DNA from 2 places in the Nocardioides sp. JQ2195 genome. Region 1 is predicted to be linked to the other one. Evidence: riboswitches for the same ligand, from Rfam matches in the RefSeq annotation. Region 1 holds a riboswitch; the other holds the start of a gene.
The links. Region 1 has a riboswitch for cobalamin ahead of ncot_RS14910 (VWA domain-containing protein). Riboswitches for the same ligand answer to the same signal wherever they lie in the genome.
Positions count from the first base shown of each region.

Region 2: linked by a shared signal. The riboswitch ahead of ncot_RS10850 (SCO2322 family protein) and the one ahead of ncot_RS14910 (VWA domain-containing protein) in region 1 are both predicted to bind cobalamin.

Region 1 is NZ_CP050902.1:3,121,626-3,130,175, forward strand. It holds gene ncot_RS14890 (precorrin-2 C(20)-methyltransferase) at 1-1,677, shown strand, start outside; gene cobM (precorrin-4 C(11)-methyltransferase) at 1,770-2,534, opposite strand; gene cbiE (precorrin-6y C5,15-methyltransferase (decarboxylating) subunit CbiE) at 2,531-3,736, opposite strand; gene ncot_RS14905 (ATP-binding cassette domain-containing protein) at 3,756-4,301, opposite strand; cobalamin riboswitch at 4,390-4,550, shown strand; gene ncot_RS14910 (VWA domain-containing protein) at 4,632-6,707, shown strand; gene cobO (cob(I)yrinic acid a,c-diamide adenosyltransferase) at 6,707-7,321, shown strand; gene ncot_RS14920 (cobyrinate a,c-diamide synthase) at 7,315-8,550, shown strand, end outside.
Region 2 is NZ_CP050902.1:2,285,576-2,294,125, forward strand. It holds gene ncot_RS10815 (ribonuclease J) at 1-307, opposite strand, end outside; gene dapA (4-hydroxy-tetrahydrodipicolinate synthase) at 319-1,218, opposite strand; gene ncot_RS10825 (LLM class F420-dependent oxidoreductase) at 1,332-2,255, opposite strand; gene ncot_RS19690 (dihydrofolate reductase) at 2,392-3,294, opposite strand; gene ncot_RS10835 (thymidylate synthase) at 3,340-4,155, opposite strand; gene ncot_RS10840 (acyl-CoA thioester hydrolase/BAAT C-terminal domain-containing protein) at 4,190-4,954, shown strand; gene ncot_RS10845 (hypothetical protein) at 5,098-5,358, opposite strand; cobalamin riboswitch at 5,413-5,534, shown strand; gene ncot_RS10850 (SCO2322 family protein) at 5,621-6,355, shown strand; gene ncot_RS10855 (energy-coupling factor transporter transmembrane component T) at 6,358-7,482, shown strand; gene ncot_RS10860 (ABC transporter ATP-binding protein) at 7,479-8,550, shown strand, end outside.

The DNA of each region.
Region 1 (8,550 bases):
CCCGAGCTGATCACCCGCAAGGCGGCGCGCCTCATCGCGGAGGCCGACGTGATCGCCTACCACGCCGGTGTGGGCAAGGAATCGAATGCGCGCCGCATCGCTGACTCGTTGATTCCCGGCGGCGTCACCGAGGAGCTGCTCCGCTATCCGGTCACCACCGGGCCGACCGCCCATCCGGGTGGGTACGCCGGCGCGATGGCCGAGTTCTACGAGTCCTGCGCCTCCCGACTGTCGATGCACCTCGAGGCCGGTCGGAAGGTCGTCGTGCTGGCCGAGGGTGACCCGTTGTTCTACGGCTCGTTCATGTATCTCCACGACCGGCTGTCACCGCTCTTCCCCACCGAGGTCGTGCCCGGTGTGCCGGCCTTCGCGGCTGCCACCGCCGTCGTGGCCACTCCGCTCGTGAGACAGACCGACGTGCTCACCGTGCTGCCCGGCACGTTGCCCGTCCCCGAGCTGGCCCGGCGCCTGGCCGACACCGACGGCGCGATCATCATGAAGCTGGGACGCCGTTTCCCCGGGGTGGTCGAGGCGCTCGCACAGGCCGGTCGGCTCGAGCACGCGTGGTACATCGAGCGCGCCTCGATGCCCGCCGAGCGCTGGATGAAGGTGACCGAGGTGGATCCGTCGTCGGTCCCCTACTTCTCGCTGATCGTGGTGCCCGGCGACTCGCTCGCCGACGACCCCGGTGGCCGGCGAGCGACGAGCAGCACTCCGGTGGTCAAGCCGACCGAGGCCGTGGTCGATCCGGCCGAGGCGGTGGTCGATCCGGCCGATACGGTGATCGATCCGGCCGAGGCGGTGGTTGAGGAGGGCGAGGAACGAGCCCGTCTCGAAACCAGAGCCCGTCTCGAAACCAGAGCCCGTCTCGAAACCAGAGCCCGTCTCGAAACCAGAGCCCGCCTCGAAACCAGAGCCCCCCTCGAGACCACTCCGCGGGCCGAAGAGCTCCTGGTCGTCGGGCTGGGACCCGGCCCCGACTGCTGGCTCACTCCCGAGGCCACGCAGGCCCTCGCCGGGGTCGACCATGTGGTCGGCTATGGGCCCTACGTCAATCGTGTGCCCCAACGAGCCGGCCTGACCCGGCACGCCTCCGGCAACACCGTCGAGGTCGACCGGGCCAGGCTCGCTCTCGACCTGGCCAAGCAGGGTCAGCGCGTCGCCGTCGTCTCCGGCGGTGACGCCGGTGTCTTCGGGATGGCGTCGGCGGTGTTCGAGGCGGCCGAGGAACCGGCGTACGCCGACGTGCCCGTCCGGGTCCTGCCCGGGATCAGCGCGATCCAGGCCGTGGCGGCACGCGCCGGCGCCCCGATCGGTGCTGACTTCGCTGTGATGAGCCTGAGCGACCGGCTCAAGCCCTGGTCGGTGATCGAGGACCGGCTGCGAGCAGTCTCCCGGGCTGACCTGGTGCTGGGGATCTACAACCCTGCTTCACGCTCGAGGGTCGACCAGGTCGCGCTGGCCCACAAGGTGCTGCTCGACGAGCGCGCCCCCGACACCGTCGTCGTCATCGGCCGCGACATCGGCCGCGCCGAGGAGTCACTCACCTTGACGACCCTGGGCGAGCTCGACACGGGCACGATCGACATGAAGTGCCTGCTGCTCATCGGCGCCTCGAGCACCCGTCGTACGCCGGCCGGTCGGGTCTGGACCCCGCGCTTCGTCGACCCGTCGTGAGTTCTGCCCGACCTGTCTGAGTTCTGACCGACCTGTCGTGAGCTCAGCCTGCCGCCCCGGACTGGCGATCGCTCGACAGGAAGGGCGACGGGTCAGCGCTTGACGGAGCGGTCCCGAGCCGGGTCGTAGAGGTAGGACTCCGCCAGCTCCTGCGACACGAGCGACGGGTCGATCGCGGGACCGACCATGATCAGCGCTGCCTGGCGAAGGTCCGCCGCCTCGACCTGGTCGGCGATGTCGCCCAGCGTGCCGCGCAGCACCAGCTCCTGCGGTTGGCTGACCCGCGAGATCACCGCGACCGGGCAGGTCGGTCCGTAGTGGAGCGCGAGCTCCTCGACCAGCTCCCGGGTGCGCGTGATCGCCAGGTGCAGCACGAGCGTGGCTCCGGTGGCGGCGAAGCTCGCCAGCTTCTCCCCCGATGGCATCGCGGTGGACCGGGCCTGTGCGCGGGTCAGCACCACCGACTGCGCCAGCTTCGGCACGGTCAGCTCGCGTCCCAACCTGGCCGCCGCGGCGGCGTACGCCGGGATGCCGGGTGTGACGTCCCACGGCACCCCTGCCGCATCGAGACGTCGGGTCTGCTCGGCCAGCGCGGAGTAGACCGACGGGTCCCCCGAGGTGAGGCGGACGACGTCCTGGCCGCCGCGGTGGGCATCGGCCATGATCGCGATCATCTGGTCGAGGTCGAGGTCCTGGGTGTCCACCCGAACGGCGTCGGGCCGGCAGTGCGACAGCACCTCGTCGTCGAGGTAGGTGCCCGGATAGAGCACCACGTCTGCCTGGGACAGCAGCGTGGCGGCACGCAACGTGATCAGGTCGGCCGCTCCGGGCCCGGCACCGACGAAGTGAACGGTCATGACGACTCCTTGGTGTGCGCCCACTGGGTGACGGTGCGGGCCGGTGTCCAGCCGGTGAAGGTGCCGATCGGGGCGGCCGTCTCGACCTGGTGACGGGTGAGCTCACCACCGTGCTCCCGGTGCGCTGCGGCAAGGACGGCCTCGGTCTCGACGGTGACCCCGTGCACCACGAGCCGACCGCCAGGTCCCAGTGCAGCAAGGCAATTCTCCACCATCGACGGCGCTGTGGCACCACCTCCGACGAAGATCGCGTCGGGCCTCGCCAGAGCGTCAAGTGCCTCCGGAGCACGGCCTTCGACGACCTCCAACGCGGGTACGCCGAGTGCTTGCGCGTTGCGCGTGATCCGAGCGGCACGCTCCGGGTTGCTCTCGACGGCGATGGTGCGACAGGTCGGATGTGCCCGCATCCACTCGATGCCCACCGAGCCGGCACCGGCGCCGACGTCCCACAGCAACGCCGCGGGGGTCGGAGCGAGCCGGGCCAGTGCCGAGGCACGCAGGTCGCGCTTGGTGAGCTGACCGTCGTGCTCGAAGGCGTCGTCCGGAAGACCGGCCGCCCAGCCGCCGATCACCGGCCCGACCAGGGCGAGAGCGATCACGTTGAGCTGGGGCGCTGCCAGGTCCCACGCGGCGGCCGTCGACACCATGCGCGTCTCGTCGCGGGAGCCGAGGTCCCCAAGGACCGTCATCGTCGACGCGCCGTAGCCCACGCGGTCGAGCAGGGCGGCGACCGCTGCCGGCGTACGGGCATCGGAGGAGAGCACGACGAGGCGGTGCCCGGGGGCGAGTGCGCGGAGCACCGCGTGCACGTCGCGTCCGACCAGGCTGACCACCTCGACCATCTCGGCGTCCCACCCCATCCGGGCGCGGGCCAGCGCGACCGACGAGACCGCTGGTTCGACGGCCACGGCGCCGCGGCCGAGCAGCTCGACCAGCGTGCCCCCGATGCCGGAGACGAACGGGTCGCCCGAGGCCAGGGCGACCACGCGCTTGCCGTCGTGCTTCCACAGCAGTGCCGGCAGACCGTCGCGCAACGGTGACGGCCACGACTCGCGGACCTGGCCGGGTGCGTCCGGCAGCATGGCCAGGTGGCGGTCCCCACCGAGGACCACCTCGGCGCGCAGGACGCGTTCCCGCTGGGCGGCGGGGAGGCCCGGCCAGCCGTCGGCGCCGATCCCGATGACGGTGACGGCAGATGACATGAGGCCAGACACTAGTGGGTCAGTGGGTCATCGCGAACCAGCGTCCGCGGCGACGACCCACCTCGATCGGATGGTCGAAGGTCTCCGTGACGAGGTCGGAGGTCAGCGCACGCCCCCGCTCCCCCTGCGACATCGTGTGCCCGTGCGGTTCGTCCGTGTCGGTGCCCAGCGTCTTGATCAACAGGCGAGCACGGTCACGGGTCTCGGGCGACGGTTGCCACCGCGGCACCATCTCGTTGGTGCCCGTCTCCCCGGTGAGCACGACCTCCTCCACCGAGAGGTTCGACCCGATCTGGTGGCGCGGGTTCACGTGGCCGATCGAGCGGCGCAACTCCCGCAGGTCGACCCGCCCGAGCTTGTGCCCGAGCACGTGCACCTCCCCGCGGGTCGGGAACGACAGCGCACCGAAGAGGTTGAGCAGGGTGGTCTTTCCCGCGCCGTTCGGGCCGATCAGCGCCCAGTGCTCGCCGCGGCGCACGGTCAGCGAGATGTCCTCGAGCAACGTGCGCCCGCCCCGGACGAAGGCGACGTCGCGAAGCTCCAGGGCGTTGTCAGCTGCACTCACCACGAGAATCCGACGCGGTCCTCCGGACGTCCTGTCTCACTGCTCGACTGGTGGCCTCGTGGACGACCCCGGCGCCCGACCGGCTACGGTGACGCCGAAGGCACGAGGTGTCCCGAAGCCGCCGTCCCCGGACGGCTGCGGAGGGGAGAATCTGGGAAGCCGGTGAGAATCCGGCACAGGGCCCGCTGCGGTGACTCAGGCAACACGACCTGGGAAGTCCGAAGACCGGCCTCGCGCCGCCACCAGTCAGTTGGCGAATGAGAGCGGGAGCCCCCAATGCCACCTTCTTCACACCTATTTCCCTTCAGTGCCGTCGTCGGATCCGATGACATGGCCCTGGCCCTGGTCCTCACCACGATCTCTCCGTCGGTTGGCGGCGTGCTCGTGCGTGGCGAGAAGGGCACCGCGAAGTCCACCATGGTGCGCGCGCTCGCGTCCGTGCTGCCGCCGATCGAGGTGATCGCCGGCGACCGGTTCTCCAGCGACCCTCGCGAGGCGAGTCCCGCCTCCCCGGACGGCCCGTTCCCGGCTGATGCCGACACCGAGACCAGGCCGGTGCGCCTGGTCGAGCTGCCGGTCGGTGCCACCGAGGACCGGGTGCTCGGATCGCTCCACCTCGAGAAGGCCCTCTCGTCCGGCGTCGCCGAGTACGAGCCCGGGCTGCTGGCCCGGGCCCACCGCGGCATCCTCTACGTCGACGAGGTCAACCTGCTGCACGACCACCTCGTCGACCTCCTCCTCGATGCCGCCGCGATGGGTCGCTCCACCGTCGAGCGCGACGGGGTCTCGGTCGAGCACGCCGCCCGCTTCGTGCTGGTCGGCACGATGAACCCCGAGGAGGGCGAGCTGCGGCCGCAGCTGCTGGACCGCTTCGGGCTCACCGTCGAGGTGGCCGCTCCGCGTGACCCGGCGCTGCGGGTCGACGTGGTCCGCCGGCGGATCGCCTTCGAGACCGATCCCGCCGGGTTCGCTGCGTCGTACGCCGAGGACGAGCGCGCGCTGACCGACCGGATCCTGGCCGCCCAGAAGCTCGTCGACCAGGTCGTGCTCGGCGACGCGGCACTCCTCACGATCGCCGAGGTCTGCGCCGCCTTCGACGTCGACGGAATGCGCGCCGACATCGTCACCGCGCGGGCCGCGGTCGCGCACGCTGCGTGGCACGGGCGTACGACGGTCAGTCGCGAGGACATCCGCGCTGCGGCCCGCCTGTCGCTCCCCCACCGACGCCGGCGCAACCCGTTCGACGCGCCCGGCATCGACGAGGACCTGCTCGACCAGCTCCTCGGTGACGATGACCTCCCTCCCGAGCCGCCGGCGGGTGGGCCCGGTGGTGGGCCCGGTGGTGGGCCCGGTGGTGGGCCGGATGGTGGCGGCTCCCCCGACACCTCCCCCGACACCTCCCCCTCCGACTCTCCCGACGCAACGTCATCCGATTCGGCGCCTCCGACGACCGCAACGGATGACGTCCCGAGCGTCGACTCCGCAACCTCATCCGCAACGTCATTCGAATCGGGCCCCGGGACGACCAGTTCGTATGACGCCAGCGAGGCGGGGGTCGGCAGCACGCAGGTGGCCCGGGCGAGCCAGCCCTACCGACCGAAGCTGTTCACCGTGTCCGGCACCGGGGCGGGTGAGAACGGGCGCCGCAGCCGGGCGATCACCGACTCCGGGCGTCGCATCGGTGCACGTCGACCCGCAGGTGGAGTGGGCGGATCGATCCACCTCACCGAGACCATCCGCGCCGCGGCTCCCCACCAGTTCGGACGCGGTCGGACCGCTGGCCCGATGCGGTTCCGTGGTGACGACCTCCGGGTCGCCACCAAGGAGGGCCACGAGTCGAACCTGATCCTCTTCTGCGTCGATGCCTCCGGCTCGATGGCCGCGAAGAGGCGGATGGAGCAGGTGAAGACCGCGATCCTCTCGTTGCTGCTCGACGCCTACCAGCGTCGCGACAAGGTCGGCCTGGTCACCTTCCGGGGCGGTGAGGCCAGCCTCGTGCTGCCGCCGACCCACTCGGTCGACATCGCGGCCAGCCGACTCGAGGAGCTTCCGTCCGGCGGTCGCACCCCGCTGGCGGAGGGACTGCTGAAGGCCGCCGAGGTGCTGCGGCTGGAGAGGATCCGCGACCCGCGACGACGTCCGTTGCTGGTGACAGTGACGGACGGGCGGGCGACGTACGGACCCGAGGCAGTACCCCGCTCGCGCCGGGTCGCGGCGTACGTCGCTGGCCAGGGCATCTCGTCGCTCGTGATCGACTGCGAGGTCGGCCGCTTCCGGATGGGATTGGCGGACACGTTGGCCGGTGAGCTGCGAGCCGAGTACGTCCCTCTCGGGGAGGTCAGCGCCAGCGCCCTGACCACCGTGGTGCGCGGATCCCTCGCGGGCCAGGACGAAGGAGCGGCCTGATGCCGAAGGGTGTTGCGCCGAACGTTCCCGACGACGGGCTGACCACCGCACAGCGTCGCAACCAACCGCTGCTGATGGTCAACACCGGCGACGGGAAGGGCAAGTCGACCGCCGCCTTCGGGCTGGCGATCCGTTCGTGGAACCAGGGGTGGAACATCGGTGTCTTCCAGTTCGTGAAGTCGGCCAAGTGGCGCATCGGCGAGCAGACCGTGCTCGAGCGCCTCGGCCGGCTGCACGAGGAGACCGGCGAGGGCGGGCCGGTCGAGTGGCACAAGATGGGCTCCGGCTGGTCGTGGTCGCGCAAGGAGGGCACCGCCGAGGACCACGCCCGCGACGCTGCCGAGGGCTGGGCCGAGGTCAAGCGCCGGATCGCCGAGGAACGCCACGACCTCTACGTGCTCGACGAGTTCACCTACCCGATGGAGTGGGGCTGGGTCGACGTCGACGACGTGGTCTCGACGCTCCGCGACCGCCCGGGCCGACAGTACGTCGTGGTCACCGGACGCCGCGCGAACCCGAAGCTGGTCGAGGCTGCCGACCTGGTCACCGAGATGACCAAGGTCAAGCACCAGATGGACCGCGGCCAGAAGGGCCAGCGGGGCATCGAATGGTGAGCCTTCCGCGCCTGGTGATCGCGGCTCCCGCGTCCGGGCACGGCAAGACCACCATCGCCACCGGGTTGATGTCGGCGCTCTCGCGTCGCGGGTCGGCGGTCAGCGGGCACAAGGTGGGACCTGACTACATCGACCCCGGCTACCACGCGCTGGCCACCGGCCGGCCGGGACGCAACCTCGACCCGCACCTGGTCGGTGAGGACCTGCTGGTCCCCCTGCTGCTGCACGGTGCTGCCGGCGCTGACCTGGCGGTCGTCGAAGGCGTAATGGGCCTGTACGACGGACAGATCGGCGGCGACGGATTCGCCTCCACTGCCCACGTGGCCGCGGTGACCCGTTCCCCGATCGTGCTCGTCGTCGACGTCTCGCACGCGTCACGTTCCGTCGGAGCCGTCGTCCACGGCATGGCATCGTTCGACCCCTCGGTCGAGATCGCCGGGGTGATCCTGAACAAGGCCGGATCGGTGCGGCACGCTGACGAGGTACGCCGGTCGATCCACCTGCCGGTGCTCGGCGTACTGCACCGTGACGACGGGATCGTGGCCCCCTCGCGCCACCTCGGGCTCGTGCCCGCTGACGAGCGCGACGAAGCCGCGGCGACGCTGGACCGGTTGACCGAGCGGATCACCGAGCGGATCGACCTGGACGCCGTCCTCGAGCTCGCCTCACGTGCCCCGGACCTGGCGGCCGAGCCGTGGGACCCGGTGACGGTGATGCAGGGCGTGCTCCCGGACCCCGGCCTGGACGAACGCTCGCTGGTGTCCGTTGCTCGACCACCGGACGCCAGCGTGGTCGTGACTGACCACTCCTCCGCCGCTGCTCGACCACCGGGTGTTGCTCCGGTGGTCGCGATGGCCGGTGGGCGTGCCTTCACGTTCCGCTACGCGGAGACCGAGGAGCTGCTGCGCGCCGCCGGTTGCGAGGTGGTCGCCTTCGACCCTCTTCACGACACCGCGCTCCCCCCGGGAACGGCAGGCATCTACCTCGGCGGGGGCTTCCCCGAGGTGCATGCCGCGGGTCTCTCCTCCAACGAACCACTGCGCCGGGCTCTCGCGGCGGCCATCGACGCCGGCGTGCCGACCGTCGCCGAGTGCGCCGGACTCCTCTACCTGTGCCGTTCCGTCGACAACGCGGCCATGGTCGGAGCCTTGGCAGCCGAGGCGCGCATGACGCCGAGGTTGACGTTGTCCTACCGTCACGCCGAGTCCACGGGCTCGACCCTGCTCGGC
Region 2 (8,550 bases), 840 kb from region 1:
TGTCGCCGCGCTCGCGCAGGAGGTACGGCGTGGCGCCGATGTGGTCCTCGTGCCCGTGGGTCAGCACCAGCGCCTCGACCTCGTCGAGGCGTCCACGGATCGAGGCGAAGTCGGGCAGGATCAGGTCGACGCCGGGGTGGTGGTCCTCGGGGAACAGCACGCCACAGTCGACGATCAGCAGGCGGCCGTCGTACTCGAAGACCGTCATGTTCCGACCGACCTCGCCGAGGCCGCCGAGCGGGGTGATCCGCAGTCCACCCTTCGGCAGCTCGTGCGGCACGGAGAGTTCGGGGTGCGGATGGCTCAAAGTGGATCTCCTCAGATGAGACCGGCCGCCTCCAGCCCCGTGCGAAGTGCGGTCACTTCTTCCTCGTCGAGCTCGACGAGAGGGCTGCGGACGTGTCGGTTGTCGATGACGCCGAGCAGCTGGAGTGCTGCCTTGGCGGTGGTGGCTCCGTAGTTGGGGACGCCCATGACGGCGTCGATCGCGGGGAGCATCCGCGTGAAGATGGTGAGGGCTTCGGCGTGGTCGCCGGAGCGGAAGGCGTCGGACATCGCCTTGATCTGGTTGCCGGCCACGTGGCCGACGACCGAGACCACGCCGGCCGCGCCGTGGGCCAGCCAGCCGAGGTTGGCGATGTCGTCGCCGGAGTAGACCGCGTAGCCGAGCTGCTGCAGGCGTACGCCGCGGGCGAAGTCGCCGACCGCGTCCTTGACCGCGACGACCGACTCGATCCTGATCGCCTCGGCGTAGGTCTCGAGGGAGATCGTGGTGCCGGTGCGTCCCGGGACGTCGTAGAGCATCACGGGGACGCCAGTGGTCTCGGCGACCTGGCGGAAGTGGTGCAGCACGCCCTTCTGGGACGGCTTGTTGTAGTAGGGGGTGACCAGGAGCAGCCCGTCGGCGCCGTTCTTCTCGGCCTGCCTGGCCAGCTCGACCGAGTGGGCGGTGGTGTTGGTGCCGACGCCGGCGACGATCTTGATGTCGGCGCCCACGGCCTCGCGGACGGCGGCCAGGATCTGGCCGTCCTCCTCGATCGAGGTGGTCGGCGACTCGCCGGTCGTGCCCGAGACGACCAGTCCGTCGTGGCCGTTCTCGACCAGGTGCTGCGCGATCTTCTTGGTGCCTTCGAAGTCGACGGAGTCGTCATCGTTGAAAGCAGTGGCCATCGCGGTGAGCACGCGACCGAAGGGCGCGGCGGGGGCAGCGGAGGTCATGGCGACAGGTTATCGCTCACGGACCCGGGTTGAGCGCACAGGTGGCTGCGCGGACACCCGAATTCGTGCTCCCGACTCCCTGTGCCCAGTCTCGACGCCTTCCTGACCGAGCCTCAGACGGCTGGCATGACCTGGTCGGCGACCAGCCGGAGGTGGTCGAGATCGGCCAGGTCGAGCACCTGCAGGTAGATCCGCTGGCTGCCCAGGGCCTCGAACCGCTTGACCTTGGCGACCACCTCGTCGGGGGTGCCGGCCAAGCCGTTCTCCCGCAGCTCGTCGACCTCACGACCGATCGCCTCGGCACGCCGGCGGATCTCGGCCTCGTCGCGCCCGACGCACAGCACCAACGCGTTGGACCAGGCCAACTCCTCCGGGTCTCGGTCGATCTCCTCGCAGGCTGCACGCACCCGGTCGAACTGGGTCTTCGTGGTCTGCTCGTCGACGAACGGCAGGTTGAACTCGTCCGCGTACCGCGCCGCGAGCGCCGGCGTACGTCGTCTGCCGAGGCCGCCGATCAGGATCGGCGGCTTGGCCTGGGTCGGCTTGGGCAGGGCCGGGGAGTCGGTGATCGGCCAGGTGGCGCCGCCGTGGCTGAACCGTTCCCCCACCTCGGTGCCCCACAGGCCGGTGATGATCGCGAGCTGCTCCTCGAAGCGGTCGAAGCGTTCCTTGGTGGACGGGAAGGGGATGCCGTAGGCCGTGTGCTCCTGCTCGAACCAGCCGGCGCCGATGCCCAGCTCGACCCGGCCGCCGCTCATCTGGTCGACCTGCGCGACCTGGATCGCCAGCACGCCGGGGTGACGGAAGGTCGCCGAGGTCATCATCGTGCCGAGCCGGATGCTCGTGGTGTCGCGGGCCAGTCCGGCCAGAGTCGTCCAGGCGTCCGTCGACCCGGGCAGCCCCTCGGTGCCCATGCCGAGGTAGTGGTCGGAGCGGAAGAAGGCCCCGAAGCCGAGTTCCTCGGCGGCCAGGGCGACCTTCAGGAGGTCGTCGTAGGTCGCGCCCTGTTGGGGTTCGGTGAAGACACGGAGTTCCATGACGCCCAGCCTGCCACGCCCGTGCACACGCCCGGGTGTCCTGCTGGGTGCGCGACAGCGGAGGATTTCACGCGCATGCTGCGTGGGATCCTCCACTGTCGCGAGCGTGTGACCCCGGAGCACGCCTCCGTCGACCTCAGTCCGGGAAGCGCTTCCTCAGGATGGGCAGCACGTGGTGCTCCAGCAGCGGTGCGAGGTCGGCGTGGGCCTCGTCGAGTCCCATCCAGCGCATCTCGTCGATCTCGCCGTCGATGCTCGGCTCGCCCTCGGGGCTGGCGAGGAATGCCTCGGAGCGCAGCAGGTGTCCGGGCTCGTTGGCGGCCAGCGAGACGAAGCTGCCGAGCGGCTCGAGGTCGGTCGGGCTCAGGCCCACCTCTTCCTCGGCCTCACGCCGGGCCGCATCGGCGGGCGCCTCACCCGGCTCGAACTTCCCGCCGACCAGCATGAACCTGCCGGTGCCGCGCTTGCGGACGGTGAGCACCTGTCGATCGCGGACGAACGCGACTGCGGCCACCACGATCGTCGGCGGCGCAGCCGTGCGCTCCCACCAGACCCAGTCGAGCCCGGGGCCCGCGGCGCGACCGGTCTCGCGCCACTCGTCCGGGCTGAACTCGGGATACCGGGCGTCACCCTGCGGCTCGAGGTCGATCTCGGTGAGGACCTGGTGGGTGGCGAACGGCATCGCCTGCTCATAGACCTGCGTGCCGCCCGCGATGACGGTGTCTCCCGGCTGGGTCGCGGCGAGGTCGAGCGCCTCGTTAATGCTGTGCGCGACCAGCACCTTGTCGGCGTACTCCCCCGCGCTCCAGTCGCGCTGGCGGGTGACCACGATCGTCGTACGCCCGGGCAGCGGGCGCCCGATCGAGTCGTAGGTCGCCCGGCCCATCACCAGGGTGTGGCCGAGGGTGACCTTCTTGAAGTGCGCGAAGTCCTCGGAGATGTGCCACGGGATCTCACCACCGTCGCCGATCACCCGGTTCCGGGCGTACGCCGCCACCATGACGACCCGCGGGGCGTCAGGAATCGTCGGTTCGGGCATCAAGAATCCACCGTTCGGGCATCAAGAATCCACCGTTCGCGCATCTCAGACGGCGATCGGGGCCTTGATCCCGGGGTGGGGGTGGTAGCCCTCGAGGGTGATGTGGTCGAGGTCGAAGCCGTCGATCTCGGTGACCGACGGGTCGAGCGTCAACGTCGGCAGCGGACGCGGCTCGCGGGTCAGCTGGAGCCTCGCCTGCTCGAGGTGGTTGGAGTAGAGGTGCGCATCGCCGAAGGTGTGCACGAAGTCACCGACCTCGAGCCCGGTGACCTGGGCGACCATGTGGGTGAGCAGCGCGTAGGAGGCGATGTTGAACGGCACTCCGAGGAACACGTCGGCGCTGCGTTGGTAGAGCTGGCAGGACAAGCGGCCCCGAACGCTGTCTCCTTGGGGCGGCGCGACGTAGAACTGGAACATCGTGTGGCACGGCGCCAGCGCCATCTGCGGGATGTCGGCGACGTTCCACGCGGAGACGATGTGGCGCCGCGAGTCGGGGTCGCGGCGGATCTGCTCGATGACCTGCTTGACCTGGTCGACGTGGCTGCCGTCCGGAGCCGGCCAGGAGCGCCACTGGTAGCCGTAGACCGGTCCGAGGTCGCCGTTCTCGTCGGCCCACTCGTCCCAGATCGAGACGCCGCGGTCCTGGAGCCACTTCACGTTGGTGTCACCGCGCAGGAACCACAGCAGCTCGGCGAACACCGAGCGGGTGTGCACCTTCTTGGTGGTGACGAGCGGGAAACCGGCCGACAGGTCGAACCGCATCTGGTGGCCGAACACGCTGCGGGTGCCGGTGCCGGTGCGGTCCCCCTTGTCGGCGCCGTCGTCGAGGACACGCTGGAGGAGGTCGAGGTAGGGCTGCACGACAGCAGCCTACGACGCGTGGTTCCATGAAGGTGTGACCCACTCCGAGCTTGGTCTGATGGTCCTCTCCGGTTCGTCCGGTCGTCTCGAGACACAGCGCTGCGAGATGTTGCGCACGCACGGCATCGACGCCGTCCCGGTGCAGTGGTTCGGCGGCACCGGGCAGCCGAGGACCCCGCGGCGGGTTCCGCTGGAGTCGCTGCTGCCCCACCTCGAGCAGCTCGACCGGCGATGCCGTCGCGTGGGCATCCTCGGTGTCTCCTTCGGGGCGGAAGCAGCCCTGCTGCTGGCGGCGCGTGACGTCCGGGTCTCCGCGGTGATCGCCCTGTCGCCGACCTCGGTGGTGTGGGAATGCCCGGACCTCGAGGACGGCCGTCCGGTGCACGACGCGAAGTGGACCTGGCGCGGTGAGCCGATCGCCGGCGTTCCGTACGTCGACCAGACCGGGCACGCGCTGGCGGACGCGCGCGAGGTGCACGAGAAGAGCGTGGCCGCCCTCAACGGCAACCGGGTCGACTACGACATCCCGGTGGAACGCATCGACGCCTCCGTCATCGTGAGCGCCGGCGGCGACGACCGGGTGTGGCAGTCCGCGGCGTTCTGCGAGGACATCGTCGCCCGTCGCACCCACCACGGACAGGACACCACCCACCTCGTCGAGGCCGGGGCCGGGCACCGCGTGCTGCTCCCCGGGGAGCAGGCGCCTCCCCCGCGCACGGACCTTCCCGCGGGCGGCGACCCTGAGGCCGACCGGGCGCTCGGTGAGAAGGTGCTGGCCGCGATCCTGGAGCTGGGCTGAGCCGTCCGCTCCGCCTGCTGCGCTCCACGTCGCCTTCGTCTGCGCCGACGAGCAGTCGATCGGCGTCATCACCGGCCGATCAGATCGAAGGGCCCTGGCAACTCATGGTGCAGGCTCAGGCGTGCAGGCTCAAGCGTGCAGGCTCAGGCGTGCAGGCTCATCGGACCGTAGACCTCGCGGTCGGCCTCGAAGAGCGTCACCGCGTCGACACCCTGCTCGGCCAGGTCGGCGTAGAACTCGCCCACCCACGACTCGGCGTCCGCCTGGCTGACGAACGTCTCGTCGGCCAGGTCGCCGGTGATCTCCACCACGGCACCCGAGGCGTCCTCGAGGCGCCAGGTCCACGGACGCGGCGGTTCCGGGCTGGGTTTGAAGGTGGTCGGCTCTGGGGGGACGTTGGCCATGGCGTGAGACTAGCGCGCCCGCCTTTGACGAACGGGAGGCACGGTGGCACATTTCGGACTGGTACGTCGTCTCGTGGCGTCGTGCTGCACGTCCCGCTCTGGGGAAGCCGGTGAGATTCCGGCGCTGACCCGCAGCCGTCAAGCCGGAACACCGGACGGGATGTTGGCTCCAAACCGCCGAGGTCTGCGGAACGGGAGCCGGGCGCTCCTCCGGTCCGGTTCACGACCCCGCGTGCCGAACCCAAGAGAAGGTCACCACCCAATGCGTTCGCTGCGCACCACCATCGCCACCGCCCTGTCCCTGGCCCTGGCCGGACTGGTCATCGCCCTGACCCCGTCCACCGCCCACGCCGACGACGTCTACCGCTACTGGGCCTACTTCAGCGTGAGCAACGACAAGTTCGTCGCCCAGGCGGTCGGTCCGTCGTCGTCGAAGCCGAAGGACGGCACCGTCGAGGGCTACCGCTATGCGGCCCCCGCCGACTTCAACAACCCCAACGTCCCCCGTGCCGACCTCAGCAAGGTCACCTTCGAGTCGGTGTGCGGCGACAAGGAGGCCGAGTCCGACCAGAAGCGGGTGGCCGTCCTCATTGACTACGGCGTGGAGGCCGACGCCGCGAAGGGCGCCGAGATCCCCGAACCCGAGGCGTTGTGTGCCGTGGTCCCGACGAAGGCCACCGGGCTGCAGACGTTGCAGGCCGTCGCGCCCGACCTGCGCACGGAGAAGTCCTCCTACGGCCCGAGCCTGTGCGGCATCAGCGGCTACCCCGCCACCGGTTGCTCCAGCGACACCGCCGAGAAGGGCACCCCTGCCGAGGAGGGAACCGTCGAGTTCCAGACCGCCGCGGCGGGTGACGCCTCCGGCTCCGACGTCTCCGGGGCCGACTCCGAGTCCGACGACGACAACCTTCCCGTCCTCCTGGGCGTCGGCGGCGTCATCGTGGTGCTCCTCGCCGGCGGTCTCGTCCTGGCCCGCCGCAACCGCTCAGCAGCCTGATCATGCGCCCACACCACCTGATCACCCACCCGCGTGCACTGCACCCGGGTGCCTGGTGGCTGTGGGCGATCGGCCTGGCCGCCGCGGCGAGCCGCACGATGAACCCCGTCCCGCTGCTGTTGATCATCGCGGTGAGCTGGTTCGTCGTGTCGGCTCGTCGTGGCGACACCCCGTGGGCGTCGTCGTACGCCCTGTTCTTCAAGCTGGCGCTCTTCGTGATCGCCGTCCACCTGGTCTTCCAGACCCTGCTCTCGGGCAACGCCCAGGGCCTGACCGTCCTGTTCACGCTGCCGCAGCTTCCCCTGCCCGAGTCGACCGGGCTGCAGATCGGCGGCGAGGTGACCCTCGAGGCCCTGTTGTCGGCGCTGTACGTCGCGCTGCAGCTGGCCGCGATCTTCTGCTGCATCGGGGCAGCGAACGCCCTGGGCAGCGCCCGCCAGCTCCTGCGCTACGTGCCGGCGGCGTTGTACGAGATCGGTGTCGCCTGCATCATCGCGCTCACCTTCGCGCCCCAGTTGGCCACCGACGCCCGTCGGGTCCGCGACGCGGCCAGGCTGCGCGGCGGCAACACCGGGCGGATCCGTCGCTTCGGTCGGCTGGCGATGCCGATGCTCGAGGGCGCCCTGGAGCGGTCGGTGGACCTGGCCGCCGCGATGGACTCGCGTGGCTACGGACGGACGACGGTCTCCGACCCGCGCTCGCGCCGGATCACCTCCGCCCTCGTGATCACCGGGATGCTCGGCGTCTGCCTCGGCGTCTACGGGATCCTCAGCGGCACAGCCTCCGACTGGATGGGCCTGCCGGCACTGCTTGTCGGCTGCGTCCTCGGCATCGCCGGGCTCGTGGTCGGCGGTCGTCGCACCGGGCGCACCCGCTACCGCCCGGACCCGGAGGCGGTCCCCGAGCTGCTCGTCGTCGCCAGTGGCCTCACCGCGGCCGTGCTGACGTTCTGGCAGATGCGGGTCGACCCGACGACCCTGGTGATGGGCTCCGTCGCGAAGGTCCCGCCCGTGCCGGTGCTGGCCTGCGTCGGCATCCTGGTCGGGGCGCTCCCGGCGTTCCTCGCCCCGCCGTTGCCCCGCCCGGCAGCCCAGGCGCAGCCCGACGAGCTCGAGGTGGCGGCATGATCCGCTTCGACCAGGTCTCCATCACCTACTCGGGCGCCGCCGCCCCCACGTTGAGCGACGTCGACCTGCACGTCCCCGAAGGCGAGATGGTGCTGGTGATGGGCCGCACGGGAAGCGGCAAGTCCACGCTCCTGCGTGCCGTCAACGGCCTCGTGCCGCACTTCTCCGGCGGCACCCTGCGCGGCCGGGTCACCGTCGACGGGCGCGACACCGCGACCCACCGGCCCCGCGACCTCGCCGACGTGGTCGGCTTCGTCGGACAGGACCCCCTGGCCGGCTTCGTCACCGACAACGTCGAGGACGAGCTCGCCTACGGCATGGAGTCCCTCGGTGTGTCGCCGTCCACCATGCGCAAGCGGGTCGAGGAGACCCTCGACCTGCTCGGTCTGGCCGACCTGCGCGGTCGTCCCCTGGCCCAGCTCTCCGGTGGCCAGCAGCAGCGCGTGGCCATCGGTGCCGTGCTGACCACGCACCCCAAGGTGCTCGTGCTCGACGAGCCGACCTCCGCGCTCGACCCGCTGGGCGCCGAGGACGTGCTGGCCACGCTGCAACGCCTGGTCCACGACCTCGGCATGACGGTGGTCCTGGCCGAGCACCGCCTCGAGCGCGTGGTGCAGTACGTCGACCGGATCATCCACGTGCCCGGCAACGGCGCCCACGTCGAGACGGGCGATCCCGCCACCGTCCTGGCCACCACACCGATCGCGCCTCCCGTCGTCCAGCTCGGGCGGGCGGCGGGCTGGTCCCCGTTGCCACTGACCGTGCGCAACGCCCGGCGCCGGTCGGTGGAGCTGCGCGCCCAGCTGGCCGACGTACCTCCCCCGGAGCACCGCGCGACCTCCCTGGGAGCTCCGGTCGGGTCGGTGAAGGACCTGGTCGCCGGCTATCCGCGACGACCCGTGATCAACGGCGTCACGCTCAGCGTGGCCGCCGGCGAGATCGTCGCCCTGATGGGCCGCAACGGCGCGGGCAAGTCGACCCTCCTGCGCACCTTCGTGGGACTGCACAGGGCCACCTCCGGCCGGGTGGAGGTCGGCGAGGTCGGGCTGGTCCCGCAGGTGCCGGCCG